Regions from separate parts of the Arthrobacter sp. ZBG10 genome, predicted to be linked through region 1. Evidence: predicted binding sites of a transcription regulator. Region 1 holds the regulator's gene; the other holds the start of a gene.
What was found. Region 1 encodes HrcA, which represses chaperone genes, less so after heat shock. Its sites were predicted from a motif close to TTNGCACTCGNNNNNNNCGAGTGCNAA; they were not measured.
Positions count from the first base shown of each region.

Region 2: groL (chaperonin GroEL) is a predicted target of HrcA. The motif match lies at 2,345-2,371, and genes of this name have one in related genera.

Region 1 covers NZ_LFQH01000025.1:74,408-81,417, reverse strand. The annotation lists gene ACU18_RS06375 (GerMN domain-containing protein) at 1-705, shown strand, start outside; gene ACU18_RS06370 (16S rRNA (uracil(1498)-N(3))-methyltransferase) at 692-1,471, opposite strand; gene dnaJ (molecular chaperone DnaJ) at 1,474-2,601, opposite strand; gene hrcA (heat-inducible transcriptional repressor HrcA) at 2,695-3,708, opposite strand; gene ACU18_RS06355 (DUF3097 domain-containing protein) at 3,884-4,732, shown strand; gene ACU18_RS06350 (DUF4870 domain-containing protein) at 4,849-5,268, shown strand; gene ACU18_RS06345 (2'-5' RNA ligase family protein) at 5,291-5,803, shown strand; gene hemW (radical SAM family heme chaperone HemW) at 5,832-7,010, opposite strand, start outside.
Region 2 covers NZ_LFQH01000058.1:32,200-39,209, reverse strand. The annotation lists gene ACU18_RS14365 (ABC transporter substrate-binding protein) at 1-459, shown strand, start outside; gene groL (chaperonin GroEL) at 538-2,166, opposite strand; gene ACU18_RS14355 (ABC transporter substrate-binding protein) at 2,455-3,735, opposite strand; gene ACU18_RS14350 (cold-shock protein) at 3,735-3,941, opposite strand; gene ACU18_RS14345 (LytR C-terminal domain-containing protein) at 4,101-4,736, opposite strand; gene ACU18_RS14340 (DUF3263 domain-containing protein) at 4,785-5,114, opposite strand; gene ACU18_RS14335 (uracil-DNA glycosylase) at 5,262-6,032, shown strand; gene ACU18_RS14330 (siderophore-interacting protein) at 6,047-6,886, shown strand; gene ACU18_RS14325 (threonine/serine ThrE exporter family protein) at 6,912-7,010, opposite strand, start outside.

The DNA.
Region 1 (7,010 bases):
AACAACAATGTCTTCCTTTACCGCGAGTTCCGCGACGTCCCGGACCAGGAAAACCCTGTCACACGCGCCCTGCGGGCCATGATGGACGAGAAACCCCTCGACGCGGATTTCTTTACGCCCTGGCAAAATCCTTCCAAGCTGGCCACGTCCATTTCGGGCAAGGATGTCATCACGGTGGATGTTTCGGAGGACGCCTTCAACAGCAACCTCGACGCCGACACCGCCAACCGGGCCATCCAGCAGCTCGTTTATACGGCCACAGCCGCCGGGGCCAGTTCGGGCCTGATCGACACCGGCCAGCAGATCCGGGTCCGGATCCTGGTGGACGGGCACACCGATTACATGGCGTTCGGGCATGTCCAGCTCGGCGCCCTGATGACCCGCGCCACCGGGCTGCTGGCTCCGGTCTGGATCATCGACCCGCAGGAAGGCACCGAACTGCGGTCCGGCAGCGTCAAAATCGGCGGCCGCAGTTCGGTCTCGGGCGGCAAGCTCCGCTGGCAGATCCTGCGGTCCGAGAAGAACGGCACCAAGGAGCCCTTCCTGACCGGCGAGACCACCACGGCCCCCGAACCCGGGAGTGCCGGGCTGTTTACGCTTGCCCTGACGCTGCCGGCCGGGGACTACGAGGCAAAGGTGGCCCAGTTGGGTGCCGACGACCAGGTGGACCGCAACGAGGACACCCGCTCGTTCACTGTGCGGTAGCGTCCCAGCGGCCCAGCACATCGCTGGCGAGCACGACGGCGGCCGGTCCGGCCGTGGAGGAGCGCAGGACGTGGTGCCCCAGCAGGGCAGTCACGGCACCCTGATCGCACAGGCGCGTCACTTCGCGGGGGCTGATCCCGCCTTCGGGGCCGACGATCAGCAGCACCTCGCGCACTGCGGCCGTAGACTCCCCGGCCCACGCCGACAGGACGGAGCGGAGCGGCCGGACAGCGTTTTCGTGCAGGATGATGGCCAGGTCCGCGGCTTCCACAGCGCCGGCGAGGGCGGCAGTGTCGACGGCGGCCCGCACCTCAGGCACCCAGGCCCGGCGGGCCTGTTTGGCGGCTGCAGTCACCGTGGACTGCCACTTGGCGTGCGCCTTCGCGGCACGGTCACCCTTCCAGCGGACGATGGCCCGTTCGGACTGCCACGGGATGACTGCGTCGATTCCCAGTTCCGTGGCCGTCTCGATGGCGAGCTCGTCCCGGTCGCCTTTCGCCAGGGCCTGGACCAGGACAAGGCGGATGTCAGGCCGGTCCTCCCGGGCCACGGATATGCACTCAACTTCCAGTGCCGCGGACGAGGCAGCCACCACAACTCCGCTGAGCCTGGTGCCTGCACCGTCCACGATGTCCACGGGCTCACCGGGCGCCAGCCGTTTCACGGCCACGGCGTGCCGGGCTTCAGGGCCCTCCAGGACAAACCTGCCCTGGGGGTGCACCTGGTCCAGCGCGCCGGCGGTGGTGAAAAAGACGGGGTTGCTCACCGCTACAGGTTACCGAGCCGGTCCCGCAGCTTGGCGAACATACCGCCGCTGGCCGCGAGCTTGCCTTCGGTGATCTGCTCCCCGCGCAGCTTGGCCAGCTGCCGCAGCAGGTCCTCCTGGGCCTGGTCCAGCCTCGCGGGCGTCTCCACCTGGAGGTGCACCTTAAGGTCGCCGCGGCCGTAGCCGCGCAGGTGCGTGACGCCGAGGCCGCGCAGGGTGATGATCTCTCCGGACTGGGTACCGGGCTTGACGTCGATGTCCTGGCTGCCGTCGAAGGTTTCCAGGCTGACGTCGGTTCCCAGCGCAGCCGCCGTCATGGGAATGTTCAGTGTGGCGTGCAGGTCGTCGCCGTCCCGGACGTAGGTGGCGTCGTTGTTGACGCGGATCTCCACGTACAGGTCGCCGGCAGGGCCACCCGCAGGGCCGGCTTCACCCTGGCCGGAAAGCTGGATCCGGGTGCCCGTGGCAACGCCTGCGGGGACCTTGATGGTCAACGAACGGCGGCTGCGGATGCGTCCCTGCCCGCTGCACTCGTTGCAGGGGTCCTTGATGACCGTGCCGAAGCCTTCGCAGGTACCGCACGGCGCCGCCGTCATGACCTGGCCCAGGATGGACCGGACGGCCCGCTGGACCTGGCCGCTGCCACCGCAGATGTCGCAGCGTTCCGGCGAGGTGCCGGGCTGGCAGCAGGAGCCGTCGCAGGTGGGGCACGTGACGGCGGTATCCACCTCCAGCTTCCGGTTGACACCGAAAACGGCGTCCTTAAGTTCGATCCGAACGCTGATCAGGGCGTCCTGGCCGCGCCGGACGCGGGAGGCCGGGCCGGCCGAGCCGCCTGCGCCGAAAAAGGTGTCGAAGATGTCCTGGAACGCGAAGCCCTGGCCGGCATAGCTGCCGCCGCCAAAGCCGTTGTCAGTGCCGTTTTCGTTGCCGGTGGTGTCGTAGACCCGCCGTTTCTGCGGATCCGACAGGACCTCGTAGGCATGCGTGACGGCCTTGAAACGGTCGGACGCGTCGTCCCCGGGGTTGACGTCCGGGTGCAGGGTGCGGGCCAGTTTGCGGTAGGCCTTTTTGATCTCTTCGCCCGTAGCCTCCGGTGAGACTCCAAGGACGTCGTAGTGGCTGCTCAAAGTTCGTGTCTCTTCCTTGTTGTACTGCCGGCAGTTCGACTGCCGGTGTTGCTCTTGGTGCCTGTCGGCGCGCGGCCGGCCGGGCAGGCCTGTTCAGGGACCCAGGATCCGGGACAGGTATCGGGCTACAGCCCTGACGGCGGCCATGGTGGTGGGGTAATCCATGCGGGTTGGTCCAAGGATGCCGATTTTCGCGGTGCTGTCCGGACCGTAGGCGGTGGCCACCACCGATGCCTCGGTCAGCCCGTCGTAGGGGTTTTCCCGGCCGATACTGACCGCAACACCGCGGGGGTCCTGCGCCATTTCGCTGAGCAGGCGGAGCATCACCACCTGCTCCTCCAGGGCTTCCAGGACGGGTCCGATGCTGAGCGGGAAATCCACATTGGAGCGGGCCAGGTTGGCGGTCCCCGCCATCACCATACGTTCCTCGCGGCTGTTCTGCCCCAGGATCTCCAGCCCGTTGGCCAAGGCCTGTGCGGCCTGGCGGTGGACAGGCGCCACGGCGGACACCACCGCGGGCAGCACCATGCTGAGCCGGCCCAGCGGCGTCCCGGCAAGGGTCGCCAGGAACCGGGTCCGCAGGCCGGCGAGGGCGTCGTCAGCAAGGTCGTGGCCAACGTCAATGACCCGCTGCTCCACCTTGCCGCTGTCGGCAATCAGCACAACCAGCACTTTCCGGGGGGCGAGCAGGACAAATTCGATGTGCCGGATCTGGGCCCGGCTCAGGTGCGGGTACTGGACCACTGCCACCTGGTTGGTCAGCTGGGAGAGCATCCGGACCGTGCGGTCCAGGACATCGTCCAGGTCATCGGAGCCTTCCAGCAGCGACTGGATGGCCCGCCGTTCCGGCGGCGACAACGGTTTGACCGCGGAAATCTGGTCCACAAACAGGCGGTAGCCCTTGTCCGTGGGGATCCGGCCGGCGCTGGTGTGCGGTGCCGTGATGAGGCCCTCGTCCTCCAGGGCCGCCATGTCGTTACGGATCGTGGCGCTGGAGACGCCAAGATGGTGCCGCTCCACGAGGGCTTTGGAGCCCACGGGTTCGCGGGAATGGACGTAGTCCTCCACGATGGCCCGCAGGACTTCCAGCTTGCGTGGCTCGCTCATAGTCCACCTCCATCCGGGATTGGGGCCGCCGCGCCGCCTGGGCAACGCGGCCCCGTCAGTTAGCACTCGGCATGCCTTAGTGCCAACAGTCTATTACGCCCCGCCCCGTTGTTAGCATTGGTACCGCTCCGGGCGAAATTCCGGGCCACAAACCAACTGCGAGGCGGAGTCAACCATGGATTACCAGAACTGGGGGCCGGCAGACATGTCCGCCCCGGCCCGCACCACCCTGCCCGAGGTCCCGGTGGAGCGCGGCATGGTTTTGGAGGACGTCCAGTCCGGCTGGGTCGGTGCCGTAACCCGGGTGGAGAAGTCCGGCGGCATGCATGTGGTGGCCTTGGAGGACCGGCGGGGAAAGTCCCGGTCCTTCCGGTTGGGGTTCGGCTTCCTCCTGGAGGGCCGGCCCATCAATCTGGTTCCGCCTGCGCCGCGTGCCGCTCCCACCACTGCGGCGGGCCGGACCGCCTCCGGTTCCGTTCGGGTGGCCGGCCAGCGCGCCCAGGTGGCGAAGGCAAGCCGCATCTGGGTGGAGGGCAAGCACGACGCCGAGCTGGTGGAAAAGGTGTGGGGCGATGACCTCAGGGTGGAAGGCATCGTCGTCGAGCCTCTCCACGGCATCGATGACCTGGCCGGTGCGGTGGCGGCCTTCAACCCCGGTCCGGGCCGGCGGCTGGGCGTCCTGGTGGACCATCTGGTACCCAACTCGAAGGAATCGCGCATTGCCGATGCCGTAATGGCCTCCCCCGGCGCGGCCGGGAACGTCCTGATTGTGGGCCATCCGTATGTGGACGTGTGGCAGGCCATCCGGCCCTCCGTGCTGGGCATCGCGAAGTGGCCTGCCGTGCCGCGCGGGCAGGACTGGAAAACCGGGATCCTGGCCGCGTTCGGCTGGCCGCACCAGACCAAGGAGGACGTGGGGCTGGGGTGGCAGAAACTCCTGGGTGCGGTGCATACCTATGCGGACCTCGAGGCCTCGCTTCTGGGCCGGGTGGAGGAAGTCATCGACTTCCTCACGGTTCCCTAGGGCAGTCTTCCGGCCAACACCCAGTATTCTGGGTAGACCAGCACCTGCCACTCCCGGCGGGGGCGGCCGGCGCCTCAGCGCCGAACGCACTATTGCATCTTCGAAGGAACACAACTGTGGCAGACAACGCACGCGGGCACGGGGACCCGCAGGGCCGCCAAAGCCGGTCCGAATACCACGGCGTCCCGGCCAACGCGCTGCCCCTGACGGCCAGCGAAGACCGGCAATGGGCCACGCTGGCGCACTTCGGCGGCATCCTGGGCTGCATCCCGTCGCTGCTCGTCTACCTCATTTTCCGTGATCGTGGACCATTCACGGCCCAGGAATCCAAGGAAGCCCTCAACTTCAGCCTGCCTCCCACCATCGCTGCGGTGGTGGCGAACATCCTGGTCTTCATCCCGGTGATCGGAAACATCTTCGCCGTCGCGGCGGCCCTCATCTGGATTGCCCTGACCTGCTACTCCGTGGCAGCAGGCATCCGCGTCAACCGCGGCCAGCCCTACCGCTACCAGTTCAACCTCCGCTGGATCAAGTAACACCGCCTGACGGCCGGGTCCCGTGCGAAGCATCGAGCTGACCTTCGACGGTACCGCCGAGGCGTGCATCCGGGCGGACTGGGCCCGGCTGGCCGCGGCGGGCCTGCCCAGCCTGGGCTCCCATACCGCCCCCAGCAACAGGCCCCACATCACGCTCGCAGCGGGCAACAGCCTGGCTGTTGCGGCCGAAGCGGCCGGGCTCTGGGCGGGCCTTCCACTGGACGTCCGCCTGGGCGGGCTGGTCCTCTTCCCTGCAGGGAAAGGCAAATACGTCCTGGCCCGGCTGGTGGTGGGATCAAGGGAACTGCTGGCCCTCCACGCCGGCCTGCACCGGCAGGCCAATGACGCCTTGCCCCTCACCCGCCCCGGCGCCTGGACCCCGCACGTCACGCTCGCCCGCCGGATTCCGGCAGAGCTGCTGGGCGCGGCAGTGGGGACCCTGGACGCCACCCTCGAGGCCCGGTGCACCGACGCGCGGCTGTGGGACAGCACCACCCGGACCGTTACGGCACTGAACAGTCCGCCAACGGCCTGAGCCGTTAACCGCGCCGGCTGCGGGTCAGTCAGTCCGGGAGGATCCGCCGCACCACGGCGTCCGCCAGCAGCCTGCCCTTGAGGGTGAGCACGAGTGTTCCGCGGAACGCCGCAGTGGGTTCCACCAGGGAATCGGCGATCAGGCCCGCCACCTGCCGGCGGCCGGCATCGCCCAATGAGTCAATCCGGAGGCCGCTGCTGAGCCTGGCCGCCAGCATGACCCGCTCCACGTTGCGCGTTTCCGCATCCAGCGTCTCCCGCCCGGCAGCGGGCGAGACGCCCCGGCCCAGCCGCCCCGCGTAGGCAGTGGGGTGCTTGACGTTCCACCAGCGGACCCCGCCAACATGCGAGTGGGCGCCCGGCCCGATGCCCCACCAGTCGTCCCCCCGCCAGTACGCCAGGTTGTGGCGGCAGGCCTGCTCCGGAGTCCGTGCCCAGTTGCTGACCTCATACCAGCCAAGCCCGGCTGCGGTGATCAACTGGTCGGCGAGTTCGTACTTGGCCGCGTGGTCGTCGTCGTCAATTCCAGGCACTTCCCCGCGCCGGATCTGGGCTGCGAGCTTGGTGCCGTCCTCCACAATCAGGGCGTAGGCGCTGATGTGGTCCGGTTCGTACGAAAGAGCGGTCTCCAGGGAGAGGCGCCAGTCGTCCAATGATTCGCCGGGGGTGCCGTAAATGAGGTCGAGGCTGACCGCCAGGCCTGCCTCGCGGGCCCACCGGACCACCTGCGGAACCCGGGCCGGGCTGTGCGTGCGGTCCAGGACCTTCAGGACGTGCGGCACCGCCGACTGCATGCCGAAGGACACGCGCGTGAAACCGGCTGCCTTCAGCACGGCAAGGGATTCCGGTGTCACCGAATCGGGGTTGGCCTCGGTGGTGACCTCGGCACCGTCCTCAATCCCCCACGTGCTGATGGCGGCGCGGAGGATCAGCCCAAGGTCCTCCGCAGGGAGCAGCGTGGGAGTGCCGCCGCCGAAGAACACCGTGCTGAGCGGACGGTCCGGCAGCCCGGACGCGGTGAGTACCCGGGCAGCCAGGTCCACCTCGGACACGGCGGTGCCGGCATACGCGTCCTGGGAGGCGCCGCCGCCCAGTTCCGTTGCTGTGTAGGTGTTGAAGTCGCAGTACCCGCACCGCACGGCGCAGAACGGGATGTGGACGTACAGGCCAAAGGCCCGGTCCGCCGCGCCGGCCGCCGCCTGGGCAGG
Region 2 (7,010 bases), on a different contig from region 1:
GAAGCCACCACCGGGGGCAGCATCAAGATGCTCCGGGCCCCCAGCACGGACGGCTCCTCGGCGGACAATGGCATGTACTACAAGCCCACCATGTTCTGGTCCGCGTCGTCCCGGTCCAAGCACCCGGCCGAGGCCGCAACGTTCATCAATTACCTGACCAACAACCCTGAAGCCGGCAAGATCCTGATGACGGACCGCGGCGTGCCCACCAACACGGACATCGTCCAGGCCATCACCCCGGACCTGAAGCCGGCCGACACCACGGTGGTGTCCTTCCTGAAGGACATCTCCCCGGACATCAAAACCGCGCCCGCCGTCCCGCCCGTTGGCGCCGGCAGCGTCCAGAACGTCATCAAGCGCTTCACTGACGAGGTGCTGTATGACCGGCTTAGCCCGTCAGCTGCAGCCGAAGGCTTCCGGATGGAAGTTGACGAAATGCTTTCCAGCGCACGTAAGTAAAAGTCCACACAAAAGCGGCCCCCTCCGAGGAGGGGGCCGCTTTGGTGTACGGCGGGACTGGTCCCGGCGAAGGGGTGACTAGAAGCCGCCCATGCCGCCCATGTCGTCGCCGCCGCCTGCGGGGGCGGGGTTCTTCTCGGGCTTGTCAGCAACAACTGCCTCGGTGGTGAGGAAGAGACCGGCAATGGAGGCCGCGTTCTGCAGGGCAGAGCGGGTCACCTTGACGGGGTCGTTGATGCCGGCTGCCAGCAGGTCGACGTATTCGCCGGTGGCTGCGTTCAGGCCGTGGCCTGCGGGCAGGCCGCGGACCTTGTCAACCACAACGCCCGGCTCCAGGCCGGCGTTGTAGGCAATCTGCTTCAGCGGAGCGTCGATGGCAACGCGGACGATGTTGGCGCCCGTTGCTTCGTCGCCGGAGAGCTGCAGGTTGGCGAACGCCTTGGCGCCGGCCTGGATGAGGGCGACGCCGCCACCGGCGACGATGCCTTCTTCAACGGCTGCCTTGGCGTTACGCACGGCATCTTCGATGCGGTGCTTGCGCTCCTTGAGCTCAACTTCGGTAGCGGCACCGGCCTTGATGACTGCAACGCCGCCGGCCAGCTTGGCCAGGCGTTCCTGCAGCTTCTCGCGGTCGTAGTCCGAATCGGAGTTTTCGATCTCGGAACGGATCTGGGCAACGCGGCCGGCAATCTGGTCGGCGTCGCCTGCACCCTCAACGATGGTGGTCTCGTCCTTGGTGACAACAACCTTGCGTGCCTGGCCCAGGAGTTCAAGGCCTGCAGTTTCGAGCTTGAGGCCAACCTCTTCGGAGATGACCTGGCCGCCGGTGAGGACGGCGATGTCGGCCAGCTGGGCCTTGCGGCGGTCGCCGAAGCCCGGAGCCTTGACGGCGACTGACTTGAAGGTGCCGCGGATCTTGTTCACGATCAGCGTGGCCAGGGCCTCGCCTTCGATGTCCTCGGCGATGATCAGCAGCGACTTGTTGGACTGCATGACCTTTTCGAGGACAGCAACCAGTTCCTTGACGTTGGAGATCTTGGAGTTGACGATCAGGATGTACGGGTCCTCGAGGACCGTTTCCTGGCGCTCTGCGTCAGTGACGAAGTACGCGGAAATGTAGCCCTTGTCGAAGCGCATGCCTTCGGTGAGCTCGAGTTCCAGGCCGAAGGTGTTGGATTCCTCGACCGTGATGACGCCTTCCTTGCCCACCTTGTCCAGGGCTTCGGCAATCAGCGCACCGATTTCGTCGTCACCGGCAGAGATCGATGCCGTGGCAGCGATTTCTTCCTTGGTTTCGATTTCCTTGGCGGAGTTCAGCAGCTCGGCAGTAACTGCCTCGACTGCCTTCTCGATGCCGCGCTTGAGGGACAGCGGGTCGGCGCCGGCGGCAACGTTGCGCAGGCCTTCCTTGACCAGTGCCTGCGCCAGCACGGTGGCAGTGGTGGTACCGTCGCCAGCGACGTCGTCCGTCTTCTTGGCAACTTCCTTGACCAGCTCTGCGCCGATCTTCTCGTAAGGATCGTCCAGCTCGATCTCCTTGGCGATGGAAACACCATCGTTGGTGATCGTGGGGGCGCCCCACTTCTTTTCGAGGACGACGTTGCGTCCACGCGGGCCGAGGGTGACCTTAACGGCGTCGGCGAGGATGTTCAGGCCCCGCTCAAGGCCGCGGCGTGCCTCTTCATCAAATGCAATGATCTTGGCCATAACGGCAGTAGTCCTTTCGGGGACAGACGTTAAGAATGAACCTTCGCTGCGGTGCCCGCGACGGACGACCTTTCGCCGGTGGCCTCTGTATGCCCCCGGGTCCGGGTCTCACTTCAGGAAGGTGTTTCTCTCGCTCCGAATCCGGCGCCAGGCGCTGCCGGCCGGAACCGGACATCGCTTAGCAGTCGATACGTCAGAGTGCTAACTCAATAATTAGCACTCTCCACGTGTGAGTGCAAGCGAATGAAGGCCTGTTCCGCTCTGCGCAAAGAGGCGTGAACCGGTGTCTTAGCTCCCGGCCCGGCCCGCCGTCTCGGTGCCTGTGGCTGCCGGCACGTTGTCGTCGCCGTACCTGAACACGCTGTAAGTGGCAGCGGTGATGTCCCCGTTGGCGTCGAAGGCAACCGGCCCTGACTCGCCGTCGTAATTGATCCCCCGGCCCGAACCCGCTGCCGGAAGGCAATCCGCGTAGGAAAGGCAAGGCGTCAACGCCGGAGCCGTCGCGGTTGCCTCGGTTGTTCCGCCGGATACGGCGATCAGGTTGGCGGCGATGGATGCGCCGGAGTCATCGTCCGCCTTGGCTGCGGCCAGCACGGCCAGGGTGACGGCGTCGAAGGTTTCGGCGGCGAAGGAGACGTCTTTGAGGTCCGGCGCCACGGCCAGCAACCGGGCCTGGAAGGCGGGCGTGGGCAGCTTGCCGGGGACCAGGGCGCGGGCCCCGGTCAGTGCTTTGGGGGCCAGTGCGGAACCGTACCTGGCGAAGGCGCCGTCGCTGAGGATAAGGTGCGTGCCGGGAATCCCCGCCTTGGCCAGTTCCTGCAGGGCCCCTTCCGCGCCGTCACGGGCGATGAGGATTACGGCTCCCGGGGCCGCGGCACCTGCTGCTGCCGCCGCGCTGCGTGCCTCTCCGGGTTTAAACGCGGTGTTGGCCACCACGTCCAGGCCGGCCTCGCGGGCCGCCTCCGCAGCGGCGGTGGCCACGTCCTTGCCGTAGGCGCTGTCCTGGTACAGCACCGAAACTGTGGTGGCGCCGCCGTCCCCGGCGAGTTTGGCGAGCAGCGGGCCCTGGGCAACGTCCGCGGCCGCGGTGCGGAAGTAGTAGCCGCCGCTGTCGATGGCGGTGAGGCCTGCAGCCGTGTTGGCGGGCGAGATGAGTGGCGTGCGTGCACGGGAGAGCACATCGATGGCTTCGGCGGCATGGCTCGAATCGGTGGGCCCGATGACCACGTCCGCTTCGGATTCCACCAGCCGGTGGGCCTGGGCTGCCGTGTCCCGCCCGGCCGTGGCAGGCAGGAGTTCCACCTGCCGGGCCTTGAGCCCGCCGGCGGCGTTGATTTCCTTGACTGCCAGCCTGGCCGCGGCCTGCTGGGAATCGTTGAGATAGCTTCCGTCGCCGGTGTTGTCCAGGATAAGGCCCACCCGCAGGACGCCGTCACCGGAAGCAGCGGCCGTTGCGGCCCCATCGGTACGGGCGTTGCCGGTCATCCCGGAGCATGATGCCAACGCCATGGAGGCGCCCACCATCAGCCCCAGGGTCAGCGGAAAACGGCGGGTCGCGGGAATGCCCATCACCCTGCGGGCCGGACGTTATCGGCCTGCGGGCCCTTTTCGCCTTCGCCCACGTCGAGTTCCACGCGCTGGCCTTCGTCCAGGGCCCGGTAGCCGTCCCCCTGGATGGCGGACCAGTGGACAAAGACGTCATCGCCGGACCCGTCCACGGTGATGAAGCCGTAGCCCTTCTCCGCGTTGAACCACTTGACGGTTCCCTGTGCCATGCTGACCCACCCATTTTTCCGTTGGGCCCGTCAGCGGCGCCGCGTAGGGCACCGGATCCGGACCAAGCCTGAAATGTCACTCTAGCCAATGTCCGGCCGCTGCCGCTGGCGCCGGTCGGGGCTGCCGGGAATAGTTATTCGGGCGTGACCGGACGGGCGTTACTGGAAACCGGGGCCCACCACAACCACCAGCGGCACCTGGAATTCGGTGCTGCTCACCACTGTGGGGATGTCCAGGAGGACTGCGAGCGCCTGCGCGTTGGCCTGCTGCTCGGCTCCTGCATAGAAGATGACGGAGCCCTGCTGCGGGGCACCGGCCCAGTTGCCAACCTGGCCCAGCTGCCAGCCATCGGACTGCACGGTGGCGCCAACACTGGTGGCCAGCCCTGCGATACCGGCGGCGTTATAGACGGCCACGGGCTGGGTCTTGTCAGCGGCCGCTGCGGTGGTTGCCGGGGCGCTGGGCTCCTGCGATGCACCGGCGGCGGGTCCCCCGGTGCTGGCCGGAGCGGGTTCCGCGGACGGCGAGGTGGTATCCCCGGGTGCTACGGCCGACGGAGCGTCAGTCCCTGCAAGGGGCGCTTCCTGGCTGGTGCCTGCCTGGCTGCCGGGACCGGTGAAACCGAGTTTGGGGAGGACCAGGAAGGACACCAGTCCGATGGCCAACGCGGCGATTCCCACGGCCAAAATGGGCCACAACCGCGTCCGGGACGGGGCCGTTGCCGTTCGGTGGACACCTTGGCGGGACGCGGTCTGGGGAACCTTGTCGAATTCGTCGCGGGCGTATTTGGTCATGGGAAATGACATCCTTGCTGGTCGCTGCTGGCGTCCTGGCGGGGGCGACTATGCGTCGGACCCCAGGCGCCGCGCGGTACGGGCGCGGTGACGGGACGTACGTAGTCTACGCAATCTCTTCACCAGCATGGGATCGTGCGCCAGCGCATCCTCGCTGTCGATCAGGGCGTTGAGCAGCTGGTAGTAGTGGGTGGCGGAGAGGTCAAACAGTTCCCGGATGGCCTGTTCCTTGGCCCCGGCGTACTTCCACCACTGCCGTTCCAGGGCCAGCATCCGCTGTTCACGCTCGCCCAGGGGCGAGTCCCGGAGCGTGAAATCCGCCAGTGGAGAGGTCCGCGGCTCCTGCGCAGGCACGTGTTCGTGTGCTGGTTCCGCCACGGCGCACTCCTTCGCTGGTTGCAGTCAATGTCCACCCCCATGGTACGGACGAATAACAGGCTTGTCATTTGCTCCGGTGGATGGTCCGGAGCCGTGAAGGGCCCGCCCGGGCCACAACATAGCGGGCGGTCCTGCCACAATGGGACGGTGGCTGAAACCGACGCACTTTTCGACCTGGACCCGGAGCCCGCGGATGCCGGCGGCTTTGCCGCCCTGGTGGATCGCCCCCTGCCCGGGCTGATGGCACCGGACTGGGCGGCGGCACTGGCCGGGGTGGAGGACGAACTCCGGAGCGTCCTGCGCTTCCTTGCCGCCGAAGCCGGGGCCGGGCACCCGGTCCTGCCGGCGCCGTCGAACATCCTGCGCGCCTTCCGCCAACCGTTGGCGGACGTCAGGGTCCTCATCATGGGCCAGGACCCGTATCCAACGCCCGGGCACGCTGTGGGGTTGTCCTTCGCGGTGGACCGCCGCACCCGTCCCATCCCCCGAAGCCTGGCCAACATCTACCGTGAGCTGGAGGCCGACCTGGGCCTTCCGCCGCGGGTCCACGGCGACCTGGCAGCCTGGGCGGGCCAGGGCGTCCTGCTCCTGAACCGGGTCCTGTCCGTGCGGGCCGGGACTGCAGGGTCGCACCGGGGCAAAGGCTGGGAGGCGGTCACGACGGCGGCCGTCACCGCAGTGGCGGGGCGCACCGCAGCGGACGGGACGCCGACGCCGTTGGTCGCGGTGCTGTGGGGCAAGGACGCGGAGGGGATCCGGCCGCTCCTGGGCGGCACACCCGTGGTCGCCAGCGTCCACCCCAGCCCGCTCTCCGCGTCCCGCGGGTTTTTCGGTTCCCGGCCGTTCAGTGCCGTGAACCGGCTGCTGCAGGAGCAGGGCGCTCCGGGCGTAACCTGGGAGCTCCCGCCGGCGCCCTAGCTTAGGCTTGCCTTATGAGCACCGTTCCCGCTGCCACCAGCGCCACCAAAAAAAGCCGTCCGCAGATCACCCTGGAGGTGGTGCGACGGGAGCAACTGTCCCCGCACATGGTGCGGATCGTCGCCGGCGGGGACGGGTTCGCGGATTTTGTGAACAACGGGTTTGTGGACCGCTACGTCAAGATCGCGTTCCCCCAGCCGGGCGTTGCCTACCCCGCGCCCTTGGACCTGTGGACCATCCGGGAAACCATGCCGCGCGAACAGTGGCCCTTCACGCGGACGTACACCCTCCGCTGGGTGGACCCGGCGGCACGTGAACTGGCTATCGACTTCGTGGTGCACGGGGACGAGGGCCTGGCCGGGCCCTGGGCCGCTACGGCCGAACCAGGGGACACCCTCACGTTCACGGGCCCGGGCGGCGCGTACAACCCGGACCCGGAGGCCGACTGGTACCTGTTTGCCGGCGATGAGGCGGCCCTGCCGGCCATTGCCGCGAGCATTGAGTCCCTGCCGGCTGACGCCGTGGGCCTGGCCTTCCTTGAGGTGGAGTCCGACGCCGGAATCCAGCCCATCGCCGCGCCGGCCGGCGTTACGGTGGCCTGGCTGGCCCGCAACGGCGCAGCCGCCGGCGACCAGGGCCTCCTGGTCGCGGCGGTTGCCGGGGCGCAGTGGCCTGCCGGCACCGTTGACGTCTTCGCCCACGGCGAGCGGGGTGCCATGAAGGCCCTGCGGGAAATCTTTTTTGTCCAACGTGGCCTGGAACGCCGGCAGGTGTCGCTGTCCGGCTACTGGGCCCGGGGCCGGGTGGAAGACGAATTCCAGGCGGAAAAGAAACTGCCCGTTGGCCAGATCTGACCTGCAGCACCGCCGGGCGGTCCTGTCAGCGCCGCCGGGCGCGGCGCCGTTCGTTGCTGGCCAGGCTGCGGGTCAGCGGCCGGGCCAGCGTGTCGCCCAGGACGATGCCCCCGGCGGTCCCCAG